DNA from 3 places in the Arthrobacter sp. MYb221 genome. Region 2 is predicted to be linked to each of the others. Evidence: riboswitches for the same ligand, from Rfam matches in the RefSeq annotation. Region 2 holds a riboswitch; each other region holds the start of a gene.
What was found. A riboswitch is a leader RNA that binds a small molecule or an ion and turns the genes downstream of it on or off. The one in region 2 is predicted to bind S-adenosylmethionine.
Positions count from the first base shown of each region.

Region 1: linked by a shared signal. The riboswitch ahead of CQ015_RS12430 (O-acetylhomoserine aminocarboxypropyltransferase/cysteine synthase family protein) and the one ahead of acs (acetate--CoA ligase) in region 2 are both predicted to bind S-adenosylmethionine.
Region 3: linked by a shared signal. The riboswitch ahead of CQ015_RS12035 (hypothetical protein) and the one ahead of acs (acetate--CoA ligase) in region 2 are both predicted to bind S-adenosylmethionine.

Region 1 covers NZ_PCPW01000009.1:124,489-130,929, forward strand. Annotated here, with positions in the region: gene CQ015_RS19130 (hypothetical protein) at 1-6, opposite strand, end outside; gene CQ015_RS12410 (YdeI family protein) at 192-764, opposite strand; gene CQ015_RS12415 (methionine synthase) at 1,062-2,102, opposite strand; gene CQ015_RS12420 (DUF1852 domain-containing protein) at 2,120-3,112, opposite strand; gene CQ015_RS12425 (LysR family transcriptional regulator) at 3,235-4,176, shown strand; SAM riboswitch class I at 4,415-4,505, shown strand; gene CQ015_RS12430 (O-acetylhomoserine aminocarboxypropyltransferase/cysteine synthase family protein) at 4,626-5,936, shown strand; gene CQ015_RS12435 (cystathionine gamma-synthase) at 5,933-6,441, shown strand, end outside.
Region 2 covers NZ_PCPW01000005.1:178,825-185,265, reverse strand. Annotated here, with positions in the region: gene CQ015_RS08495 (acyl-CoA dehydrogenase) at 1-787, opposite strand, end outside; SAM riboswitch class I at 804-904, opposite strand; SAM riboswitch class I at 1,170-1,277, shown strand; gene acs (acetate--CoA ligase) at 1,428-3,392, shown strand; gene CQ015_RS08485 (Fur family transcriptional regulator) at 3,540-3,992, shown strand; gene katG (catalase/peroxidase HPI) at 4,088-6,268, shown strand; gene glpX (class II fructose-bisphosphatase) at 6,424-6,441, opposite strand, start outside.
Region 3 covers NZ_PCPW01000009.1:41,560-48,000, reverse strand. Annotated here, with positions in the region: gene speB (agmatinase) at 1-131, opposite strand, end outside; gene CQ015_RS12065 (ROK family protein) at 368-1,324, opposite strand; gene CQ015_RS12060 (hypothetical protein) at 1,359-1,772, opposite strand; gene CQ015_RS12055 (helix-turn-helix domain-containing protein) at 1,911-2,474, opposite strand; gene CQ015_RS12050 (DinB family protein) at 2,690-3,277, shown strand; gene CQ015_RS19010 (hypothetical protein) at 3,633-4,016, shown strand; SAM riboswitch class IV at 4,171-4,283, shown strand; gene CQ015_RS12035 (hypothetical protein) at 4,302-4,568, shown strand; gene CQ015_RS12030 (VIT1/CCC1 family protein) at 4,632-5,735, shown strand; gene CQ015_RS12025 (LOG family protein) at 5,804-6,441, opposite strand, start outside.

The DNA.
Region 1 (6,441 bases), on a different contig from region 2:
GTCCAATTGATATCCTTCGATCGCGGTTTACTAAATGCTGACATGTCCTACCGACAGTTGGGACTAACGCCGTTCGCTCAAGGACGCCTCGGCTCGATTACTTGAGAACCCGGAGAATCAGCCTAGGCGGCGGAACCGCACTAAGTAGCATCGTTGACCGTTTTGCGCATCGTGGACAGGGAGCTGGCCCCTCAGCCTTCGGTGTCGGTGGCTTCCAGCTCGGCCAGGAACTTGGCAAGCCGCGCGCTCCGGGTCTTCTCGGTCCGGGCAATCATCAGCTGGTGCAGGATGTGATAGCGCGGCTGGGACTTCAACGCGGCGAAATTCTTGGCAGCAAGCGGGGCGCGGTCCAGCGCATCTTGGAGATCTTGCGGCACCTGGGCGGTGGCTTGGCCTTGGTACGCGCGTTCCCACCGTCCATCGTCCTTCGCCTTTTGGATCTCCGCATACCCTCGCGGGCGCATGCGGCCTTGGTCGATCAGCTCCTGGGCATATCCAGTATTCTTCTCCGACCAGACAGAGGCCTTGCGCCGAGGGGTGTAGCGCTGGAGGAAAGTCGTCTCATCGCGCTTGCGACGAATGGCATCAATCCATCCGCTGCATAGCGCCTCGGGCAGGGCTTGGGTGACAGTCAGCGAAGTCGGAGTGGTAGTCCCTTTCTTCGCTACAACCAGCCATACGCCGTCGCTGGTCTCTTCGTGCTCATCGAGCCATGCCCGCCATGCGGCAACGTCGGGAAGAATCAAAGCATCGTCAGGATCCATGCCATCTATCCTGCCCCTAGTTGCTGATTGCCGCTAGGGATGCATCCGGCGCCAGGACGATTGCTCTGGACCGGTCCCTGCAATGGTGATTGTTTCCGTCCAGTGGTGGCCGACACGCGGGTCAGAGATTGGCCCTATTTCCCGGCTCTGGAACGGCGAGACCCATCAGCCTCCGGCTGGTGCCGGGGCTGATGGGTTTTCGGCCTTCCAGGCAAGAACTTTGCTAGGACCTTCCGCAGGCGGGACTGCGAGCTAGCGTGCAAGATGAAGCCGATCCGTGAATTGGCCGTCGCCAGCTCAGACGCGTGCAGCAACCAGCTCCTCGCGCAGGATGCCGGCTCCCGCGCTGAGCGCGCTCAGCTTGGCCAGCGAGACGTCGCGGGGGAACGGTGCCATGCCGCAGTTCGTGCTGGGCACCAGCTTGTCCGCGTCGACGAATTCAAGTGCATTGCGCAGCGTCTGCGCGACCTCTTCGGGGGTTTCCACCGTTTCACTGGCCACGTCGATGGCGCCGAGCATGACCTTTTTGCCGCGCACCAGCTCAACGACCTCGAGCGGGACATTGGAGTGGTGAGACTCCAGGGATATGGTGTTGATGGACGAGGCCTGCAGCAGTGGGAAAGACTTCTCGTAGTGGCGCCACTGGGCGCCGAGGGTTGCCTTCCAATCGTTGTTCGCCTTGATCCCGTAGCCGAAGCAGATGTGCGCCACGGTCTCAGCTTTCAGCCCCTGGCAGGCGCGCTCCAGCGCGGCGACGCCCCAGTCCGCGACCTCGTCGAAGAACACGTTGAACGCCGGTTCGTCGAATTGGATGATGTCCACCCCGGCTGCTTCGAGTTCTCTGGCCTCCTGGTTGAGGATGGCCGCGAACTCCCAGGCCAGTTTCTCGCGGCTTCGGTAGTGCGCATCATACAGCGTGTCGACCATGGTCATTGGGCCGGGAAGGGTCCACTTGATCTGGCGGTCGGTGCACGAGCGCAGGAACTTCGCGTCCTCAACGAACACCGGCTTCTCACGCCGCACCGCACCGACTACGGTCGGCACGCTCGCGTCGTAGCGGTTGCGGATGCGCACCGTTTCGCGCTTTTCAAAATCGACCCCGGTCAGGTGCTCGATGAAGGTGGTGACGAAGTGCTGGCGGGTCTGCTCGCCGTCGCTGATGATGTCGATGCCGCGCCGGGTCTGCTCCAGCACCGCTGCGCGCATGGCGTCCTGCTTGCCTTCGCGCAGCTGCGCGCCTTCCAGCTTCCAATCAGACCAGAGGGTTTCGGGCTTCGCCAGCCAGGAAGGCTTGGGCAGGCTGCCGACAATGGAGGTGGGAAGTAGCTTTGATGTCATCGTGTGTCTTTCGGTTCTCAGGCGACGGGAGCGGGGCAAGTGGCGGCCCACTGGTCCAGCAATTCGCGGTTCGGGGTGATGAAGTGCTCCGCGGTGTACTTGCCCTGCACTGCGCCGAGCCGGGTGCGCTCTTCGCGGTCGTAGGAGATCCTGGTCGGGGCGAAATCCTGTGCCCCCAAGCTTGGGCGATAGACGGCCGGTGCAGCGGAGCTTGCGTTGTAAATCTCGGGGCGGTAGATCTTCTGGAAGGTCTCCATGGTGGCGATGGTGCTGATCAGCTGCAGATTGGTGTAATCGTTGAGCAAGTCGCCACGGAAGTAGAACGCCAGCGGAGCGACGGCGCCCGGTGGCATGAAATAGCGCACGCGCAGCCCCATCTTGCCGAAGTACGCATCGGTCAGGGAGTTCTCATCCTGCTGGTATTCCAAGCCGAGGACCGGGTGGCTGTTGCCCGTGCGGTAGTAGGTTTTGGAAGTGGAGACGCTGATGCAGACCACGGGTAGTTGCGCAAAGCGCTGACGATAAGCCTGCGAATCCAGGAAGTGCTGGAAGAGCTGGCCATGAAGTTCGCCAAAATCTTCAGGCAATTTAGGGGCACCGGAGCCGTTGCCGGCCGCCGGAAGCACCACGCTGAAGTCGTAATCGCGCACATAGGAAGAGAAATTATTGCCCACCATGCCGTGGCTGCGGGTGCTGGTGGCTCGGTCCACGATGGTGGTGTCTAAGACTTCAAGCAGCGGGAACTGCTCCGCTGCGTTCGCCGAGTCGAAGTGCACATTGGCGGAGATGATCTCCAGCTCGAGTTCATAGCGATCGCCCTGAGGATTGTCCCAGTGAGCCAGGGAATTAAAGCGGCGGTTGATCATCGTCAGAGCGTTGCGCAGGTTCTCCTGGCGGTTTTCCCCGCGGGCCAGGTTGGCGAAGTTTGTCGTGACTCGTGAGCTCGCACAGGGGGTGTAGTCTTCGTCGAATTTGGTGGTGCTGATGCTGAAGGTGAACGCGTCTGCCATGGTGGCCTATCTGGTGCTCAGTGGCCTGGGCCGGCCGAAAGTAAGTCGATGCGTCCATCATGCAGTGAGATCGCGGATATCAGGTAACTCGATATAACTATGGATTCATATAGACTTGCACTATGGTTCAGGGGACGAGTGGTTTGACACTGCAGCAGTTGCGCTATTTCATCGCGGTCGCCAGCGAGGGGTCGATCTCCGCGGCGGCTGACCTGATTTACGTCGCACAGCCGAGCATGTCGGCGGCGATGAAGGAGCTCGAAGCCCGCGTGGGACGCACCTTGCTGGTCCGCTCGGCCAGGGGAGTGACGCTCACCGCCGAGGGAGCAGAATTCCTCGGTTATGCCCGGCAGGTTCTGGAGCAGGTGGAGCTGCTTGAGCATCGCTACCTCGGCCGTCCCTCGGTCCGTCGCCTGCTCGGCGTTTCCACGCAGCACTATTCCTTCTCGGTGGATGCGTTTGTCAGGATGGTTCAGGCCAGCGGGGCCGAGGAATATCAATTCTCGCTGCGCGAGACCCGCACCGAACAGATCATCGAGGACGTGCGCACCCTGCGCAGCGACATCGGCATCCTCTATCGCAACGACTTCAACCGGAAGGTCATCGACAAGCTGCTGCGCGAGTCCCGGCTCGTATTCCACCCCCTGTTCCTCGCCGATCCGCACATCTTCATTTCGCGCAGCAACCCGCTGGCCTCCCGGGCGCGGGTGACGCTCGAGGACCTCGAAGACCTGCCGCGCTTGACCTTCGACCAGGGTGCGAACAACTCGTTCTACTTCGCCGAGGAAGTGCTCTCCACCAGCTCCAGCAAGCGCGAGATCCAGGTTTCGGACCGCGCGACGATTTTCAACCTGATGATCGGCCTGGGCGGGTACACGATCTCCACGGGCATCATCAGCGACGAGCTGGATCCGTCCATCGTCGCCATCCCGCTGGATGTCGATGAGCGCATCGAGATCGGCTGGATCGACCATGCAGCGATTCCGCTGACCGAGCAAGCGCGGCGCTATCTGGACGAGGTGCGCTCGGTCGTCTCAAGCTTCGGAGTTGAGGTCCTGGACTGAATCCCCGGCCCCCAAGACGTAACACCGTGTCATTTGGCGGACCGTCGGCGACATAATAGTTGCGCAAAACCCTGGTTCTTCAAGGATTCTGGCGGTTGCCGCGCGTCACAAAGGGACTGCGGGCCGGGCCCCATTACGGGACTGGCGCGGGATGTGAAGCTAGGTGCCCCTGTATGAAGCGCGGGCGTGGGCGTCGTTTGCGCCGCCGGATGCCGATGTCCAACCATGGAAGAACAACAACCCATCAAGAGCGACCGAGAGATCTGGCTCGTAGACGTCGCAGCAACCATCGGGAAACCGAAAGGTGCTAATGCCAGGAACGATGGAGCAGTTCCGAACGTGCCATAAGGCGCCATGCTTCGTACCGTTGTGGCCTCAGGGCGGCCGAGGGGCGGTACGACGCCGGGTGTTCGGTGCACTCTCTCGTGGATCAGAAACGAGAAGGAGCTATGAACCAACGCCAAGGAACCGACGCGGTCCATGCAGGGTATCGTCCGAGCGGAGATTTCCGCCCGATGCTGCCGCCACTGCACAATTGCGCAGCGTACCAGTTCGAATCGCACGCAGAAGCGATCGAAAAATTCGCGTTGCGCCAGGCCGGCTTCACCTATTCACGCACCGGCAACCCCACCGTGGCCATCCTGGAACAGCGGGTGGCCGCCCTTGAAGGCGGAGCCCAAGCGGTAGCCACCGCCTCGGGGCAGTCGGCCGTTGCGCTCTCGCTGCTTGCCCTGACCCAGGGTCCTAAGCACATCGTGGTTTCCTCCTCGCTGTACGGCGGCACCGTGGACCTGTTCACCGACACCTTTTCCGACTTCGGCATCCGGGTCAGCTTTGTCGACCAGGCCGACCCCGCAGCTTGGGCCGGGGCCATCGAAGAAGACACCCGGGCGTTCTTCCTGGAGTCCGTCTCCAACCCGCTGTGCACCGTGGCGGACCTGCCCGCTATCTCGGCGATCGGGCACGAGCACAACATTCCGGTGGTCGTCGACAATACGCTGGCCACCCCGCTGAATATTCGCCCGCTGGATTTTGGCGCCGACATTGTGGTGCACTCGGCCACCAAGGGGCTAGCCGGACACGGCTCGGTGCTCGGCGGCGTGGTCGTGGACTCGGGGAAGTTCGATTTCTCGGATTCCACCCGCTGGCCGCAAATCGCCGCCCCGCGAGTGCGGCTGAACAATGCCTCGCTGCTTGAACGCCACGGATCGGCCGCCTACGCCATGCTGGTCCGCTCCAAATTCCTGCACGACCTGGGGCCGGCCTTGGCCCCGGCCAGCGCCCAAGGCATTCTGACCGGCATCGAAACCTTGCCGGTACGTGCCGCACACGTGCAGCGCAGCGTGAGCACCCTGATCCAGGAACTTGCAGATCACCCGGGCATTGCGGCCATCCACCACCCTTCGCTGCGGGCCCACCCGAGCCACGAGCTGGCCAAAAAGCTCACGCCCAAGGGCACCGGTTGCGTGCTGGCCATCGAACTGGCCCACCCCTCGCTGGTGTCCCCGGTGATCGACGGGCTGCAGCTGATTTCCCTGGCCGCAAATGTGGGCGATACCCGCACCATGGTCGCCCACCCGGCCACCATGACGCACTGCCGGCTCTCCGCGGAGCAACTTCTCGCCGCGGGCCTGAACACCTCCACCCTGCGCATTTCGGTGGGGCTTGAAGACCCCGCCGATCTGCTCGCCGACCTCACCCAAGCGCTGGACAGCGCACTAAACCGGGCCCTGGCCCCGCAAACCCAAGGAGCATCATGAGCGGCTTCAACACCCTCGCCGTCCACGCCGGCCAGCATAAAGACCCGCACACCGGAGCCGTGGTCCCACCGATCTACCAAACCAGCACGTTCATCCAGGACGGAATCAACGTCTTGCGCTCCGGGCACGAATACTCCCGCGGCTCGAACCCGACCCGCGATGGCTTCGAAGCGCAGCTCACCGCCCTGGAAGGCGGAGCCGCGGGGTTCGCCTTCGCCTCGGGCATCGCCGCCGAAGACGCGCTGCTGCGTGCGGTGCTTGAACCGGGCGACCACATCATCCTGGGCGCCGACGGCTACGGCGGCACCAACCGGCTGATCTCCAAATTGCACAGCAAATGGGGCATCACCTCTTCCGCGGTGGATATCACCAACCTGGACTCGGTGCGCGCAGCGGTGCGCCCGAACACCGCGCTGCTTTGGGTGGAGACTCCCTCCAACCCGCTGCTGGGCATCGCCGATCTTGCCGGCTGGGCGGACATCGCCCGCGAGCACGGCGCCCTGCT
Region 2 (6,441 bases):
CCGTGGGATCCTCCGGCATGAAGGTGTCCACCGGAACTTCGTGGAATTCGGTGCTGCCGGTACCGGTGAGCTGTTGGCCGAAACCATCCCAGTCATCGAGGATTTTCACGCCGCTGTGCTGGGTGGAAACTACCGCGATCTGGCGCCCTGGGAGCTGTGGGTGCGCCACCGCTACGGTGGTCCAGTCGGCGAAGATGGTGCCGGTGCAATAGAACTTCCGCCCATTGACCAGCCAGCGCGACCCCTCCTCGGTGACCTTGGTGTTGAGCAACCCGAGGGCGTTGCCGCCTTCCTCGGTGTAGGCGTTGCCCACGATCTGCCCGGAGCTGATTCGGGCAACCCATTTGCTACGGAGCTGCGCATCTTTCAGTCGCACCGCATTTTCCACGAAGGCAATATGCGCGCGCCATAGCTGAGCCACATGCGAGTCGGCCTCGGCTAATTCGATGAGCAACCGGAAGACATCGCTCAAGCGCGCCCCATGGCCGCCGTCGGCAACCGGCAGGCGCAGCGCACCGAAGCGCTCACGGTTCAGCAAGCCAACCTGTTCGAAAGGCAGGATCCGCTGCCGGTCGCGTTCCCTTGCACCGGCGGCGATCTGTGCGAACACCGGACGGAAAATGCCGGCAAGCCGTTCATACTGCTCGTCAGCGCCGGGGCCCGGGGTGATTTTCAGCAGCTGCCGGGTAGGAAGTTCCTGTGGAAGGTCGTCAAGCTCCACCGCGCTACCCGCAATAGACGGGTCGCTGAGCGCATTAAAGTCGCCAGCGGGATCGCCAAATGACATCGAAAGTCCTCAATTCTTTCCATCGGTCCTGGCTGTAGCACCGTCCCGCGCCAATATTTAGGTGGGTGGTTGCTGCGACGTCGACGAGCCAGATCTCTCGGTCGCTCTGGATGGTTCGTAATCATTTGTAGCCTGAGGTCTACTTCGTCCTCAACCCGGTTAGTCACATTTCGTCGTGCACGGATGGAGATTGAAATGCATCAAGGACAGCACTTGCCTAACGCGGCCGAACACAATGCCTAGCGTTTAGCGATTTTTCGGCCAAATACGCGATTAGTGAAATAAAAATCGAAACATCACGATGATGTGACGCATCTATCGAATATTTATCATGTTACGAAAGATTTGCATTGAAATCGTTCGAAGGCCTGTAATAGTCGTGTAACCATCCCGAGCGGCTAAGAGATCTGGCTCTGTGACGCCGCAGCAACCACCACCCACGGTTAATAAACCAAACGGTGACCGGTGCTACCGCCAGGAACGATGGAGATGATCATGGCTTTCATTTCGCCTTGCCCGCAACGGCTCGCTATGCGACATTGCACTTTCTTGGCGTTCCCATAAAGTACCGCGCACCCACACGCTCAGTGCGCCTTCCGCTGACTCGAAATTAATCGCCCTAAACTTTTCAAGGACCGCAATGACCACCACCGAATTGGCCAGTACAAATCAGCCCTCCAGCGCCGAGGCACGCCAGGAGTTCTGGGACGAGGCGGCGAACCTGCTTGACTGGGACACCCCATGGCACACCACCAGCCAGATCATCCCGGCAGACGCACAAGCCAAGCGCGGCCCGCAGATCTCCTGGTACCTGGGGGGCAAGCTCAACGCCGCGGTGAATTGCGCCGACCGCCATGTGGCAGCCGGCAACGGTGAAAAGGTCGCCCTCTACTTCGAGGGCGAGCCAGGTGACCGCATCGCGGTGACCTATCGGAACCTCCAGGAGCGCGTCAGCCAGGCGGCGAACGCCCTGCAGGAGCTCGGCGTGGCCAAGGGCGACCGCGTGGTCATCTACCTGCCGGTGCTTATCGAAACCATCGTCATCACCCTGGCCTGTGCACGCATCGGGGCGATCCATTCGCTGGTCTTCGGCGGCTTCTCCGCGGAGGCGTTGAAGTTCCGGGTGGAAGACACCAAGGCCAAGCTGCTGGTCACCACCGACGGCCAGTTCCGCCGCGGCACCTCGGTTCCGGTCAAGGCCAACGCAGACCTTGCGGTATCCGGGGAAAACAGCATCGAAAAGGTTCTGGTAATCCGCCGGACCGGGGATGAGATCCCGTGGACCGCCGGACGCGACGTGTGGTGGCACGAGGCGGTGGAAACCCAGTCCACCGAGCACGCGGCGCAGGCTTTTGACGCCGAGACGCCGCTGTTCATCATGTACACCTCCGGAACCACCGGTCAGCCCAAGGGCCTGGTGCACACCACCGGCGGTTACCTGACCCAGGCCGCGTACAGCCACAATCTCCTGTTCGGCAACCCCGACGAATCCCAGCGCGCGGGCGACGTGCACTGGTGCACCGCAGATCTGGCTTGGGTCACCGCGCACACCTACGAGATCTACGGCCCGCTGGCCAACGGCGTCACCCAGGTGATCTACGAGGGCGTGCCCAACGCACCGCACCCGGGCCGCCACTTTGAGATCATCGAACGCTACAAGGTCACCAGCTACTACACCGCGCCGACCCTGGTCCGTTCGCTGATGGGCTGGTTCCCCGAAGGGGTTCCCGCCGACTATGACCTGTCCTCGGTTCGGGTGGGCGGCACCGTGGGCGAGGCGGTCAACCCCGAGGCGTGGCGCTGGCTGCGCGCTCAGCTGGGGCGCGGCACCCCCGGCGGCATCCCGATGGTCGATACCTGGTGGCAGTCCGAGTCCGGCGCGACAGTCCTCTCCCCGCTGCCTACCGACGAGCACTTCAAGCCCGGCTGCGCTTCGCGGGCGCTGCCCGGCGTTTCGGTGGACATCGTGGACGCCGCCGGCGGCCGCGTGGGGCCCAACGAGCAGGGAAATATCGTGATCACCCAGACCGGCCCGTCCATGGCCCGCACGGTCTGGGGAAACCCGGAACGCTACTACACCAGCTACTGGGAGCAGTACGCCGCGCAGGGCTGGTTCCTGGCCGGGGATGGCGCGCGTTTCGATGAGGATGGGGATATCTACATCCTGGGACGCACCGATGACGTGATCAATATTTCCGGGCACCGGCTGTCCACCATCGAGATCGAATCAGCACTGGTCACCCACCCAGGCGTGGTCGAGGCGGGAGTCTGCCCGACCCCGGATCAGCAGACCGGGCATGCGGCTACCGCGTTCGTGGTGCCGCTGGATGCCTCGCTGGTTGCGGCGCAACCCGATGCGCAGACGCTCGCCCGCCAGCAGCAGTTCATCGCCGAGCTGCGCGCAACCGTCACCACGCAGATCGGACCGATCGCCAAACCACGCGATATCGTCCTGGTCCCCGATGTGCCCAAGACCCGCTCGGGCAAAATCATGCGCCGCCTGCTGACCCAGCTCTTCGAGGGCACCAAGCTCGGGGACACCACCAGCTTGCAAAATGAACCATGCATTGCCCGGCTCAACGAGATCTGCCGCGCTCGTCCCTAGCCGCCAATGAATCTGGCCGACCTTCATCCGCAATTGCGAAGGTCGGCCAGATTCGTTTAACCGCTTCTGACCACGAATTTTCAGCGGAGCGAAAAGACACGAGTAATTATCTTGACTCATTCAAAATAAATAGGGCAAGCTAGTACCATGACAACATCCGAGGGAATCGAGAAGGTGCTGCGCGAAGCATCGATGCGGGTCACCCGACCGCGCGTCGCGGTGCTCGCCGCGGTGACAGCTCATCCCCACGCGGATACCGAAACCATTATCGAGGCAGTGCGCCAAGAACACCCGCTGGTATCCCACCAGGCGGTCTACGATTCGCTGAAGCTTCTCACGAACCTTGGACTGCTCCGCCAAATTCAGCCCCACGGGCATATCGCCCGGTACGAAACCCGCGTAGGGGACAACCACCATCATGTGGTGTGCCGCAATTGCGGAACGCTGGCAGACGTGGACTGCGCCGTCGGAGCCGCACCTTGCTTGCATGCCTCGGATCACCACGGTTTCAGCATCGACGAGGCAGAGGTCATCTATTGGGGACTCTGCCCGGACTGCCAACAAGCCAAGACAGCGCAGCCGGCTACGGGAACTGTCTGAAAAGAAGTACCGCAAGGAACTAATTTTCGTCTCCGCGGGCCAACGGCGCACGGAGACGGAGTACCAAACCAATCCCTTATCGGAAGGAAGACTACATGTCAGAAACGACTGCAGGTCAGTGCCCAGTAGTAGGAGCCGGACGCGTTCACCCTACCCAGGGTCATGCGAATACCGAATGGTGGCCAAATAAGCTCAACCTGAAGATTCTTTCGAAGAACCAGGAAGCCACCAACCCGCTGGATCCCGACTTCGATTACATCGCTGCCTTCGAGGCGCTGGATCTTGCTGCCGTCAAGGCCGATATTGCCGAGCTGATGACCAAGTCCTACGACTGGTGGCCAGCTGACTTCGGTCACTACGGTCCGTTCTTCATCCGCATGGCGTGGCACGCGGCGGGCACCTACCGCTCGCATGACGGCCGCGGTGGTGCAGGCGCCGGTCAGCAGCGTTTCGCGCCATTGAACTCCTGGCCGGATAACGTGAACCTGGACAAGGCACGTCGCCTGCTATGGCCAGTGAAGAAGAAGTATGGCCAGTCGCTGTCCTGGGCAGACCTGATCGTGCTGACCGGCAACGTGGCCCTTGAAGACATGGGCTTCGAAACCTTCGGTTTCGCCGGCGGCCGCAAAGACGTTTGGGAAGCTGACGACGACATTTACTGGGGCCCGGAAAAGGTCTGGCTGGAAAGCGAACGCTACACCGGCGCACGCAATCTGGAGGCACCGCTGGCAGCAGTCCAGATGGGCCTGATCTACGTAAACCCAGAGGGTCCAGATGGCGTGGCAGATCCATTGGCCTCGGCCATCGATATCCGCGAAACCTTCCGCCGCATGGGCATGGACGACGAGGAAACCGTCGCGCTGATCGCCGGCGGCCACACCTTCGGCAAGACCCACGGCGCCAGCGCCGAATCCCACAAGGGCGAAGACCCGGAGTCGGCTCCGCTGGAGATGCAGGGACTGGGCTGGAAGTCCACCCACGGCACCGGACACGGCGATGACACCATCGGCTCGGGCTTGGAAGTCACTTGGACCTACCACCCAACCCGTTGGGACAACGAGTTCTTCCACATCCTCTTCGCCTACGAGTGGGAGCTGTTCTACTCCGAGGCCGGCGCGCAGCAGTGGCGCCCGAAGGACGGGGCAGGCGACGACATGGTGCCAATGGCCCACAACGCAGCCGCACGCCGCGAACCACGCATGCTGACCAGTGACCTGGCGCTGCGCTTCGACCCGATCTACGGTCCGATCTCCGAGGAGTTCAAGAACAACCAGGAGAAGTTCGCCGATGCCTTCGGCCGCGCCTGGTTCAAGCTGACCCACCGCGACATGGGCCCGAAGTCCCGCTACTTCGGCCCAGAAGTTCCGGCAGAGGACCTCACCTGGCAGGATCCCTTGCCGGCAGCACCGGAGGTCACCCTGGGTGACACCGAGATCGCCGCGTTGAAGTCCCTGATCGCCGAATCCGGGCTGTCGGTTCAGCAGCTGGTTTCCACCGCGTGGAAGGCCGCAGCAAGCTTCCGCTCCTCGGACAAGCGTGGCGGCGCCAACGGCGGTCGCATCCGTCTGGAACCACAGGTTTCTTGGACGGTGAACCAGCCTGAGCAGCTCAAGCCGGTCATCGCGGCGCTGGAAAGCATCGTTGACGAATTCAACGCGACTTCGGCCGTGAAGGCTTCCTTCGCCGACGTTGTGGTTTTGGCCGGCAACGTAGGTGTCGAGCAGGCAGCGCTGGCCGCCGGCCAGCAGCTAAGCGTTCCGTTCACTCCGGGGCGCGTTGACGCAACCCAGGAGCAGACCGACGTGGAGCAGTTCGCCTGGCTGGAGCCGGTAGCCGACGGCTTCCGCAACTACGATTCGGGCTTCCTGCAGCTGCCTTCCGAGTACCTGCTGCTGGACCGCGCCAACCTGCTGGGCTTGACCGCCCCGGAGACGACCGTGCTCCTTGGCGGCCTGCGCGTACTGGGCAACAACTGGGACGGTTCGAACACCGGTGTCTTCACCGATACCCCGGGCGCGTTGACCAACGACTTCTTCGCGAACTTGTTGGAGCTGGGTCTCGAGTGGACCCCGGACGCCGAGGAGAAGACCTACTCGACCACCGACGGCCGCTGGATTGGCAGCCGCGTTGATCTGGTCTTCGGCTCGAACTCCGAGCTGCGTGCGCTGGCCGAGGTTTACGCCGCGGACGATGCCAAGGAGAAGTTCGCCAAGGACTTCGCCGCAGCATGGGCCAAGCTCATGGATGCCGACCGCTTCGAACTGCGCAATAAGTAGTTTCTAGCCTCATGACGATGGCCGCCACCCCTTGCGGGGTGGCGGCCATTGTTCTCGAATGGGCCTCGAGGGAACGCTTCCAAATCGTTGGTTTGCTGCGACGCAGCCACGCCATTGCGCATGACCGTGCTGCCCTGGTTATTGGGGCTTAGCCGCTACGCCCATTTGCTGGT
Region 3 (6,441 bases), on a different contig from region 2:
TTGATATCGGATTTCTGGACTTGGTCCAGCCGCGGAAGCCGTGCATAGGTGCCGCCTCCGGCATAGCGCGGAATTACCGCGGCATTAATGGGTCCGATGTTCCCATTTTCTTCGATCCGGACTTCTTTCATGAGCGCTTCTTCCCGGCACACTCGACAAGAGTTGCCTAATATGAAACATGAGTTTCCTCCCATGCTATTTATCGGTGCGCTGACCGTCAAGGTGCAATCAACAGCGAAGCCACGAAAACCGGTTTTTGCTGGTTAAAACAGCGATCCCGCAACACCGATTGGGTTGCGGGATCAGGTCGCTGATTTGGAACGTGAAAATGCGATGAAGCGAATAGTGCGCATTCGCAGGAAACGAGTTACCCGTGCCACCGGGCCAAGTCCGCAGCGCCGATCAGCCCGGCATCCGAGCCAAGCTCGGCTCGTACAACGCGAGCAAACGGCCGGTAGCCTCGCCCCGGCAGTAACTGCCGGTAGGAGGCCTCCGCCTGTTCGACCAGGCAGGTAGAAGCAGACCCAAGTCCCCCGCCGATGACCACGACACCAGGATCCAGCACAGCCGCAAGATTCGAGATTCCCCTCCCGAGCCATCGGCCCATCTCATCGATGAGCTCCATGCAGGCAGGGTCGCCATTGACCGCCAATGCCGTCACCATCGCTCCGCTCACCTTGGCTGGATCCGCATGGCAGGCTTCACGCAGGCTATGCGCCCGCGGAGAATCCAACCGGACGAGCTCCGCGCCTTCACGGCCCAGTGCGTTGCCCGACGCGTATTGTTCCCAGCACCCTCGATTTCCGCACGGGCAACGATGGCCGTCCACCACCAAAGTCTGGTGCCCGAACTCTCCTGCGACGCCAAAACTGCCACGCAGAATACTGTTGCCGAACATGATGGCACCGCCGATACCCGTGCCAAGGGTCAGGCAGACGCTCAGCTCTTCGCCTCGCGCAGCTCCGAAACGATGCTCGGCCCACCCTGCGGCGTCGGCATCATTATTCAGGACGACCTGGCGGTTCATCTTCGACTCAAGACGTTCACGCACCGGCTCATCACGCCATGCAAGATGCGGGGAGAAGAGGACATGCGAACCGCTTCGGTTAATCCAGCCGGCGGCCCCGACGCCCACGGGCATATGAGCATCCCCGTCGCTGAGCTCGCTGACTACCTCGGCAATAGAATCTTCGGTCAAGGCTGCGCTCCGGCCCGGAGTAGGGCGGAAGCTTCGGCGAAGAATCCGGCCGTGGCCATCGACCACGCCCCCGGCGATCTTCGTCCCGCCGATGTCTATGCCGACCGCAAGGTTTTCGGTAGACATTTCACCCTCCCAATGCGTGCATGTAGTTCAGCAGCTAGCCTTCGAAGGACTTCTTGCTGCTCGCTACCAATGCCCGGTCCACCTCATGGAACCCAAAACAGAAACCTGCCGAAAGCACGAAGGACTTAATCGCAATCTCGTCGAGTTCATCCGCCACATATACCAGCTGGACGGGCCCGGCAAGCACTAGTAGCACCAGCGTCCACACCGCATATACCCAAGAGGTTTTCGCCTGTGCCATCTGCGGGTATTGAGAACGACGGTGAATAGTGCGTAAGCCGATGACCAGAATGACCCCCGCCAGAATCGCCGCCCCAGCGATGAAGAAATAACGTTGAGTGCGGATCAATGTCATGGTCACACCAATTAAGACACCGAGAATTGCAGACATCCACCAGCTCGCGGAGCGCAGTTCGACCAGTTCAGCCCGTGGCTCGCTTTCCGTCACGGAGCTCCCTTCGGTTATTTATCGGCGTCGAGAAAAGTTGTTGACGCTATGTCAAGGATACGCTTTGGGCTTTGCCCGGCCGAAACCCGGCACGGACGGAAAACGCGCAAGCCCTTCAAAAGCGCATTGCGGTTTTGGTCAGAGCAACAGCGTCCAGGTCACTACGGCGGTCCGGTCCGAAGTATTTTCCCAACTGTGCGGCTCACGGCCCGGGAAGGTTACCGTATCGCCCGCTTGCAGTTCAATGCGGTCCTCGGGCAGAACCAAGGTAAATTCTCCGGAAATCACGTGCAGAACTTCCACCTTGCAATCCACCGAATACAGCTCGGCTTCCCCCGAGCCCTGAGGCGCGATCTCTGCCCTAATCATCTGCACCCTGGTCTCGGCGCGGGGAGTGACCAGTTGTTCGGTGATCCCTTGACCACCCAAAGCGATTCGCGGCGCGTGCTCCAACCTGACCAATTTGGTTTCAGGTACTGAGAAGAGCTGTCCAACCTCTAAGCCCAACACTTCGCAGAGCCTGAGCAACGTCGACACCGAAGGGCTAGTCAAGTCTCGCTCCACGCGAGACAAGAACCCCTTGGTCAGTCCGGACATTTCGGCCACCTGGTCGATGGTCATTCGTCGGGTTTGGCGTACCCCACGCAAACGGGCGCCGATATTAATCGACGAGCCGGTGGGCTCTACGGGCAGTGTTTTCATGCTCTCCCACCATTTTGACACCGGCGCAGCCCTAGCTTGGCAGCACCCGGCCTACAATTCCGCTAAACCAATCCGGTTCAGGTTCCTACACTGCGTCAGTTTACCAATAGGCAACGAGAACTTCGCCGAACTCACGCTTCAGTCCTGAAGTCAGCAAACAAGCCCTCAATGCGCCGTCGCTGTTTATTCAATCGCCATGAAACTAGACTCGGCACATGGATACCGATAGCAATCCGTCCTCCAAGAGACTTCGGAACTATTTGAACGAGGCCCGAAACACCGTGCTCTGGAAGTGTCAGGGACTCTCCGAAGAGTTGGCCCGCCGTCCCATGACGGATACCGGAACACACATGCTTGGTGTCATCTACCATCTAGCAATCACCGAATACGGTTATTTCGGCGAGTGCCTAGGTCGTGTGCCCAACGATCGGCATGTGCTTCAACTACTGCAAAGCGATGATCCGCAGATCGACTTCCTGCCTCCCGCCAGCTTCTCCGTAGAAGATGTTCTCGCGTTGTATCGAAAGTCCATCGCATTCGCCGAGCAGACGCTCGATGAATTGAACTTAGAGTCCCCGGCTGAGGTCCCCTGGTGGTCAGTGCATCGGCATACCACCGTGGAGCATCTCATTGTTCATATGATCGCGGAAACCTCCCGGCATGCTGGGCATCTTGATATCGTCCGAGAGCTTCTCGACGGACAGGTAGGACTGCGTGAACAGGCGAGAAATATCCCCGGCTTTAGCGCTGAGCAATGGAAGCAACAGCGCTCCACCCTGCAGCGAATCGCCGAGCAGTCCTAACACCGGTCTTGGTTAAAGCTCGCTCAAACCCCTAGCCGGGCACCGCCTCAAAGTGCTCGCATAAGCTCGCACCAGCTCGGATGGCCTCATCCGAGCCCAGCGGCTAGAGCACCAGCTTTGAAATCCTCACCACGCAAATGATTCGGATCCCCTTCCCTTCCCCGCACGCCTGAAGATCTCGAAGGCCAAGGCCTCGCCTGCGACGATGGAACTCTGGTTGATCGCTGTAAGGAGCTGGCAGGCTTGGGACTTGGCCGTGACTTTCACCCTCGCAGCATGCGCTCCGGTAGACTCCGGGATCTCAGGCAATGCAACCGTGCCGGGGAAAACTCGTTGTCCTTCTCAGGATTGCAGAATGAGAATTACCTGCGCGGCGTACAGCTCACAGACGCGAACGGCATCGTGCGCTTCACCAGCATCTTCCCCGCGTATTACGCCGGACGCTGGCCGCATATCCACCTCGAAGATTGCCCGGCCCCAGAACTCGTTCACCGATTCGGCCAACGCTATCGCCAACTCAAAGGCAGCGCTGCCCCAAGAGGCCCGTAATGCGGTGCATGCAGCGACCGGTCGCGAGCGGTCGGCAACTAATCTGAAGGGCGTCACCTGCGGCGAAATCACCTCCGGTTACGCCGTAAAGCTCGAAGTCGAGGTCGACCCCTGGGCCAAACCCCGCGGCGGGGCATGCCTGGCGGTGGCCCCGGCAACGACGGCGGGTCGGCAGGAGAATCACCGGTAATGCCGGATGGGCAGGGCCCCGGCCAGCAATCTGCACCGTCGGCGAGCGCAGAATCCTAATCGGCACGGGGCCGTGCACCATGAGACCCGCGAGAGCTGCGTATGACGTTTCACTACGCGGCCGGATGGCGCACCGGTGTAACATCGTGGTGTTGCTTCACGAGATGCGGCGCCAAGCTCCGACTGGCCGCACACCAACCCCAGGTTCATGGGTGGTTCGGATGAAGAAGCGGTCCGTACGCCAATCGGCTACGGGCAAGAGCTCTTTTAAGGGTCCACGATAGTTATGGCTTTAAACGTCCTTCCCATTATCGACCTGCAAACCGGCCAGGTGCAGTTTCCGCTTCGCGGGGTCTGGGTCAGCTATTACGTCACGGACCCGCACCTGCTCACCCGTTTGCTAGCCAGAACCGTGGGTCCGCCGAGCTTCGATAGTCAGCGCGAGGAACTTTCGGTATTCGTGGCAGTTCGGGGGCAAAACGCTGGCACCGCCCACGTATTTAGTCTTGCCAAATTCCCAGTGCTTGAATCGCTCACTAAACTAGGGGGTTGAACCTAATCCGGATCATCTGCCCGTGAACATGATCCAATCTGCCGCAGGAGACGCATCCCCGTGATGGCCCAAACCTCAACTCCCGAACCAACCAAGGCGCAGATCCGCCGCTGGCGCCAGTACATGGCCGATGAGGTCGCCGAAGGCGCGATCTACCGTGAACTTGCCGAAAAGCGCACCGGACAAGAACGCCAAATTCTCCGTGGGCTAGCCGAAGCGGAAGAACGCCACGAAAATTACTGGCGAACCAAGCTCGGCGAACATGTACGCCCGGTCCGCCCGTCCATGCGGCGCACAATGTTGCGTTTCATGGCCCGTCATTTCGGTTCGGTGTTTGTCTTGGCGCTGGCCCAACGCGCCGAAGGCAACTCTCCCTACGCCACCGATCAGGACGCCGCTCCGCAAATGGCGGCGGACGAGCAGGTGCATGAGGAAGTCATTCGTGCTTTGGCTACGGCCGGTCGGTCCCGGTTGTCCGGCAACTTCCGAGCCGCAGTATTCGGGGCGAATGACGGTCTGGTCTCAAATCTAGCCCTGGTCATGGGCATCGGGGCCACCGGTGTGGCCTCGTCCCTCGTGCTCTTCTCCGGAATTGCCGGCCTGCTGGCTGGCGCGCTGTCCATGGCTGCCGGGGAATTCGTGTCAGTCCGTTCCCAACGTGAGCTTCTCACCGCGTCGCGCCCTACCCAGGTCACGCTTTCTGCCGCCCGCGACCTCGATCTAGATGCCAACGAATTGGTCTTGATCTACAAGGCACGTGGCATGAACAATGAGGATGCCGAACACCGCGCGGCAGAACGCATGGGGCTGTTTACCTGCGATTGCAACCCCTCCTTCTCGCTCCATCCAGAAGTTCGCAGCGCGGAGCTGGAACGCGAACATGAGGAGCTAGGTTCGGCACCGGGAGCCGCCATTTCTTCGTTCATGTTCTTCGCTTCCGGCGCAGTTATTCCGATCCTGCCTTACATCTTCGGGCTCACCGGGCTAGCTGCGGTGAGCGTGGCAGTCGCTTTAGTCAGCATCGCGTTGCTGCTCACCGGCGGCGTCGTTGGCCTGCTATCCGGCGCGTCCCCGCTCAAACGCGGCATCCGTCAGCTGGCCATTGGCTTGGGTGCGGCCGCTGTAACCTACTGCTTGGGTTTGCTCTTCGGCACCACCGTGGCTTAGCTCCAAGAAGCAGACTACTGGCCGTTGCCCCAACATGATGCGTCGTGGGGCAACGGCCGGTCTCGTTATTAGAACCGCGTGCGGCGCCGCAATGGAGTCATTGTTTCAATGAATTCGACAGCTTCTTGCACCGAGTCCACCAAAGCTATCCTGCTTTCCATGGCCCTCCCGGCGGCAAGCGCCTGCAGCAAGGGCCAGACTGGAAGCTTCCGGGTCCAATGCTCGCGGCCCACCAACACAATGGGAGCTACGCGAGCGCCAGTCGCGTAGTAGTTTTCGCAGGCGTCTTGGAATATTTCCTGGACTGTCCCGGCTGCACCGGGAAGCACAATGATTCCGCCATTTGCCTGTTCGAGCAGGATGGCTTCGCGAATCGAGTTCGTGAAAAACTTTGCTATATGCGTGGCGAACAGGTTCGGTGGCTCATGGCCATAAAACCAGGTGGGTACGCCCATTGAACTTTTCGTGCTGGGGAATTCTTCACGCACTCGCAATGCCGCACGCGCCCAGGCAGTCCGATGACGGATCGCGTCCGGAGCTTGTGCGAGGATATCCACGGCTCTACCGATAGCCGTTTCGTCATAGTCTGCAAGCCACGCGCCGGCGTTAGCCGCTTCCATGGCCCCTGGTCCCCCACCGGTAACAATCGAATAGCCTCGACCGGTCAGCATTGCACCGAGCCGTACTGCATCGGCGAATTCTTTCG